Microbulbifer sp. GL-2: one gene and its partner. The protein of the gene in region 1 interacts with the protein of each later gene in a pairwise test. Links are inferred from orthologs where the notes say so. Each region holds a gene or a part of one and is shown on either strand. Other genes may lie near its edges.

Region 1 (2,864 bases):
CTGGATATGATCAAAATACTTCATGCAGATCTGGCGAATCCGCTCTATATCCTCATGGCGATAGAGAAAGCAGAGGTGCTCGGCTGAAACTATTGCCTCCTCACTACCACCCTTTGCTGCAGCAAAAAGCTCCTCAAGACGCCGGTTGGGTTGATACAACAGCCGGCCATCTTTTTTGGATACATCAATACAACCCGAAGAGTTGCCCCTTTTTCCAAGGGAAAGAAATTCAACTCCCGCAGACCTCAACTGTTGCGAATACTCTTTCATGGCGAGCTGTAGTGAGCTGGAGCCGGTTTTATGAAAACCGATATGCAGGTGCAGGGTTCGCATCCTAGATACAACAACTCTACATAGGGGAAAGAAAATCGAACGCAGATAAGCCGAGCTGCAACCTGCGTATTATTTGAGTAACAGTATTCAATTTAATTCTAGGACAAAACTGGAAGTTTAAATAGGCGACAAAAGTAAAGCTGGTACAGACGTCACAATCTTAGCCTTGAAGAATATTGGACCAACATTGGGAGGCCAGCAGGCCTAATCTTTTTTACCGAAAAGCACCAGACTGGTCTGCCGAAATATGATCCCGCAACCAGAGCAAAAGGAAAAACCTGATAAATGCTCCCGAACCGGGAGCGGCCAGGCATGTAGAAGAGGTTACGGCGGTAAACCGCAACTGGGGCACCAGAACCGTAAACAAGGCAGGTAGGATACGGTGAGCGCGACGCCCTTAAAGGTGTGCCAGGGAAAAACTACCCGCCAGTCCTGCATGGGCCAGCAGAACCGCTAAAGCACACAACCCGTCAGTGTCGCGCCGGCACCCAAGAATACTCACAAGCTAAAATCACTAACGCTCAAAATCGGTAGCAATTTCCGCTTTGGGATTCGCGTCATTCCTTAGTGGCGGCGGGGCCGGCGGTTGCCGCCACTGCTATGGCGCCCACCTCTATTATCATGGTGACTACGCTGCACTTTCACTCGCGGGGGTTCCACCAGCAACTCCTCAGGCGGCACCTCACACTTAAGCTTTCCACCCAGCAACTGTTCAATCGGCTCAAGTCGCATAGAATCATCTTCACAGGCAAAGCTGATAGAAGTACCGGTTTTACCGGCACGACCTGTACGGCCTATGCGGTGAACGTAATCTTCCGGCTCCTCCGGCAGGGTGAAGTTGACCACATGACTGATACCATCGATATGGATTCCACGGCCGGCAACATCAGTTGCTACCAATACTTTGGTTTTTCCTGATTTGAAGTCATCCAGGGTACGCACACGCTTATTCTGAGCGACTTCCCCGGATAGCAGGCCGGCGGAAATACCATGGGCGATAAGGTGCTCGTGCAAACGTCGGCACTGGTCGCGGCGGTTGGCAAACACGATCAGGCTGTCCACATCTTCACGCTGCAAGATGTTGTAAAGCAACGTATATTTTTCTTCGCTGGCAGCCAAGTAAACATGTTGCTCCACACTGTCGGTGGCAACACGCTCAGGCTCAATTTCCACAATCACCGGATCATCCGTCCACTGTTCAACAAGGGAGTCGACCTCTGGAGTGAAGGTCGCAGAAAAGAACATTGTTTGGCGGTGGGTTTTGCGGGGGGTTTGACGCACGATCCGGCGCACCTGGGGGATAAAGCCCATATCCAACATACGGTCCGCTTCATCAATCACAAGGACTTCTACCTGATCCAGATAGCAATCACGATTGCCGACAAAGTCCAGCAGGCGCCCCGGTGTAGCAACCAGAATATCTACCAAGCGCTCATTCAGATTGCGTTGCTGCTTGTCGTAATCCATACCGCCAACCAGAGTATGTATTTCCAGGTCGGTGTACTTACATAGAGCTTTAGCGTCGTCGGCGATCTGCATCACCAGCTCACGCGTAGGAGCAATAATCAGTGAGCGGGCCTCACCAGCGTAGCGCTCCCCCTCAAAAGGGTGGCGCAACAAGTCTTCAATTACAGTGATCAGGAAAGCAGCTGTCTTACCTGTGCCCGTCTGGGCCTTGCCCACCAGGTCGTGACCATTCAGCGTGTGGGGCAGTGAGCGCCCCTGGATAGGCGAGCAGTACTGGAAGCCGAGATCGTGAATACCCCGCATCAACTCCAGAGGCAGACCCAGGTCATGGAAGCGAACCTTGCCCTCCTCCGCGTGAACCTGGAACTCCTCAATAGACCAGGGAGTGGCCGCCATTTCCGCCTTTGGCTTACGATTGCGGTAGCGGCCCTTGTGGGAAGCTTTGCCGCTGCTCCGGCGCGAATTCCCCTCGCCTTGACCAGATTTACCCCGAGCGGATTGGCCTTTTGAGGCCCGATCAGTCGGGTTCTGGTCGTCTTTACGGCGCTTGGAGCGCTCGTCTCCCTGGCGGGGGCTCTTGTCCTCATTGGAGGAGGAACGACGGAACAACTTTCCTATCAAGTGATATACTCGCTCAAATGTTCAAATAATCGGCGAGTATACTATCACCCTAAGTGGATTCCCGCCTGCTTAAGTGGCGGCACAGCCAATAATCGAGGCTGAAGAAACGCCCCGCTCCACTGCAAAGCAGTGCTAGCAGCATAATGAAGTAGGTCGCTGAAAACTCAATACCATTCTTCAGGATCGTGACGCCGCCCGCCTCAGACAGCCACTCGTAGTTGCCGTGTTCTTTCAAGAGTTCAACAACCCTGTCCTTGCGGGTAATGGCTTCATCAATCAGATCTTCACGCCACTCCCAGGGAGCCACTAAAGTCTTGTCCGGCAAAGCTGACCACCCATTCTCCCAATGTGCTGTTACAGCGGCCACCGCCATCACAAACATCAGAGGAATCGCCACCAAGCGGGTAGCGAAACCAAACAGTAAAGCAATACCACCAAAGAAC
Region 2 (3,672 bases), 1.7 Mb from region 1 along the record:
AAATGGCGGTGGGGCAGGGATTCGAACCCTGGGACCTGTTACAGTCAACGGTTTTCAAGACCGCCGCTTTCGACCACTCAGCCACCCCACCAAATTGTGCTGCGCATTATACATAGCTTCGTGCTACATACAAGCGTCATTATGATTTTTTTTAAGTAGTTCAATGGGTTAGGTGATTTATTGACCAGTCCGGACAAATGCTTCGGGCATAAAAAAGCCGCCAACCCTGTAGGGTTGGCGGCTTTAGAGGTTTCGCTTAGCCGGCTTCTGCTGAGTCGCGGTCGTTATTCGCGTCAGTGTTTTCCTGGGTTGTCTGGCGCGCCATACGGGGGTCGTTGGCGGGGCGAGACAGTGAACGAGGGCTGTGCGAGATTGCTGCTGGTTGGGCGGTATCCAGCGGTTGCTGGGAGCCTACCTGGCGGTGCTCGGTCACGATGGACAGTTCGAGTAATGGTTTGGGGTTGTTGCGCGGGTCGTTACTGGCGCGTCCCTGGGTTGCAGGGGAGGCGGCCAGTTCGGAGGCCTCAGCTTCCTCGACTACAACCTCCACCTGGGCAGCAGCATTGACTGATTCACTGCGCTGCTCCAAAGCTTCTGCAGCTGCACTGGCTTCGGTCAAGGCAATTTCCTCGGCGTCCTCCGGCACAGTCTTTGTAGCTTCTGCTGCGACCGTGGATTCCACAACCTGCGCCGCTGGAACGGCTGGCTTTTCGCTAACTGGAGTTTTAGGAGCGCTTTCTGCTTTCGTTTCTCTAACGGTAGGAGCGGCAGGCTCTTTTGCTTCAGTTTTAGCCGGAGGTTTTTTTGCTGTTATAGGTGCAGTTTGCTCTTTGGCCTGTGCTGGTGCTGGAGTCTCCTCCGCTGCTTTTTCTACTTTTGCAGTAAATGCAGCATAGGGCTCAGCCTGTTTTGTCTCAGCAGATGGCTCTGCTGTGGACTCAGTCTTTGCAGCCATTGGTGTGCGCGTGGGAGCTACTACAGCCGGTTTGGATTGCGTCGCCGGGTTGGCGGACTTTGCAGGTCTTTGCTCTCTTCGCTCGCTTTTGCGCTGGGGCGCTTCATTGTGGCCCCCGGTAGCGGTTTCGCGAGATTTTCTGGCTTCACCTTCCGCTTCATCGATAGCTTCGTTCACTTCACGGTTCAGCTCTTCCTGATTTTGAGCGACGGAGGACGCAGCGGGATTTTCTGAACGACGGCCGCGACGGCGAGCTTGCGGGCGACCACGAACATTGCTCGGGCGGCGCGCTGGGCGTTGCTCGGTGCTTTCGTCAGCTTGCTCGATGGATTCGCTGGTGCTTTCGTTCTCAGTCACTACATTTCGATTGTCGTCTCTGCGGCGGTTGTCGTTGGTGCGACGTCGACGGCGACGGCGCTGGCCTTCGCCGCGCTCAGCTCCAGATTCGCGTTCTTCGAATTGCTTGGCCTGTTGTTTTTCTTCTCGCTGATCATCACGTTTGGAGTCCTCGCGACGATCGTCCTTGCGGCGAGAGGGGCGCCCACTGCGGTTACCGCGACCACCGCGTTGATTGCGGTTGCGATTGCGATCACGATCGCGCTGGTAGTCCTTCCCTCGATTTTTTGACTTCTGGTGCTTCTTGGGCTCTTCCTCTTTGCTCTCAAAGAGGGAGGCAATCGCAGTCATCAGCCGGCTGAAAAGACTGGGTTCCGGTTTCTTTTCCGGGGTGGGGGCCGGCGCGGTGTGGGTAATCTGCTGAACGGCAGGTTGGGCCGGGGCGCGCTGGGGTTTTTCATCCTTCTTGGTGATGGATTCTTCCACTGTTCCGGAAATCTTGTAAGAGGTTTCCAGGGTGGCGGTATCGTCATCACGCAGGCGCTGTACTTCGAAGTGCGGGGTTTCGATATCTGCATTGGGTACAACAACAACACGGGTATTGTTGCGGGATTCAATCTGGGAGATCGTCTTACGCTTTTCGTTGAGTAGGTAAGTAGCGACATTCACTGGAGTGATGGCGCGGATCTCTGCGCTGCGTTCTTTCTTGGCTTCCTCTTCCACCAGGCGAAGAATGGATAAAGCCAGGGATTTGGTGCCGCGAATAGTGCCTTGGCCGCTACAGCGCGGGCATACACGGAAGGTGGTTTCGCCAAGAGATGGGCGCAGGCGCTGGCGTGACATTTCCAAAAGGCCGAAGCGGGAGATACGGCCAACCTGAACGCGGGCGCGGTCCATGCTGAGAGCTTTCTCCATGCGCTTTTCAACTTCGCGCTGGTTGGATTTGCTCTGCATGTCAATAAAGTCGATTACAACCAGGCCGCCCATATCGCGCAGGCGTAGCTGGCGAGCGATTTCGTCGGCCGCTTCCAGGTTGATATTGCGTGCAGTTTCTTCGATATCGCCGCCCTTGGTCGCGCGGGAGGAGTTGATATCAATGGATACCAGTGCCTCTGTGACATCAATCACGATTGAGCCGCCAGAAGGTAGTTTCACCTCGCGTTCAAAAGCGGTTTCGATCTGGCTTTCGATCTGGTAGCGATTGAAGAGCGGAATGGCATCTTCGTAATACTTGACCTTGTTGGTGTAGTGCGGCATTACCTGGCGGGCAAATTCCGCAGCCAGCTCGAAGGCGCCTTTGTCATCGACTATCACTTCGCCAATGTCATCGCGCATGTAATCGCGGATAGCGCGGATAATGACGTTACTTTCCTGGAAGAGGAAGTGCGGTGCCTTGGAGGTGTCGGCCTCTTCCTTTATGGCGACCCACAGCTTCAGCAGGTAGTTGAGGTCCCACTGCAGTTCTTCGCCGCTGCGGCCGACGCCGGCGGTGCGCACAATTATGCCCATGCCGGAGGGAACTTCGACGCTGGACAGTGCATCCCGCAGCTCTGAACGCTCATCACCTTCAATACGGCGAGAGATGCCGCCTGCGCGAGGGTTATTTGGCATCAGTACCAGGTAGCGCCCAGCGAGGCTGACGAAAGTAGTCAGGGCTGCGCCTTTGTTGCCGCGCTCTTCCTTGTCCACTTGCACAATAACTTCCATACCCTCTTTGACGACATCTTTGATTTTGATGCGTCCTTCAATGTCTCTGGGCTGTTTGAGGAAGTACTCACGAGAAATTTCTTTCAGGGGGAGGAAGCCGTGGCGCTCTTCGCCATAGTCAACGAATGCGGCTTCGAGAGAGGGTTCTACGCGGGTGATCTTACCTTTGTAGATGTTGGCTTTTTTTTGTTGACGTGTGCGATTTTCAATATCCAGATCATATAGCCACTGGCCGTCTACCAGGGCTACACGCAACTCCTCAGGCTGGGTTGCGTTGATTAGCATTCTTTTCATGCGTGTCGTTTTCCTTGCGTTGCGCAAAGGTATGACACCGCTGTTTGCAGGCTTGCTTGTTGGCCGCCATCCGGAGAGGACCAGATGGCGGGGCAGGGAAAAGGGTGGCACTTTCTCTGCCGCAAATTCGATCTACGCGGCTTTTCGAGACGAGTGTTCGCCCATTGTTCTCACTGCAAAAACTCCGGATAAGCATTGCTGTGCTGTTATCCGCTGGTACCGTTAGTACCTTTCTTCCTTAAGTACCTTTTGTTAGTACTGCCCTGTACCTGTGCCATAGGCTCCCATGGCAGGGTTGGGCGCCACCCTTCGGTCAGTTTCTAGCTGGGTGACAAGGTCTGCGTCAATATAGCTGGCTCTGTAGCTCGGCTTTTGGCCGA

Evidence for each region. Proteins that work in one complex are often made in the same cells at the same time.
Region 2: the proteins of rhlB (region 1) and rne interact in binary tests that used the Escherichia coli proteins (3 or more experiments, as listed by UniProt). The link is inferred for Microbulbifer sp. GL-2 from one-to-one orthologs.

What each region holds. Positions count from the first base shown.
Region 1 is NZ_AP019807.1:2,651,177-2,654,040, reverse strand. The notes cover bases 48-2,839. They hold rhlB (ATP-dependent RNA helicase RhlB), read right to left. Parts: upstream 2,197-2,839; coding sequence 898-2,196; downstream 48-897. Other genes in these bases: GL2_RS11510 (DoxX family protein), read right to left, coding at 2,471-2,839; GL2_RS11520 (hypothetical protein), read right to left, coding at 48-333. Outside these bases: more of GL2_RS11520, read right to left, coding at 1-47; more of GL2_RS11510, read right to left, coding at 2,840-2,864.
Region 2 is NZ_AP019807.1:4,377,094-4,380,765, reverse strand. What follows is about bases 57-3,656. They hold rne (ribonuclease E), read right to left. Parts: upstream 3,293-3,656; coding sequence 257-3,292; downstream 57-256. UniProt on the Escherichia coli protein: Endoribonuclease that plays a central role in RNA processing and decay. Required for the maturation of 5S and 16S rRNAs and the majority of tRNAs. Also involved in the degradation of most mRNAs.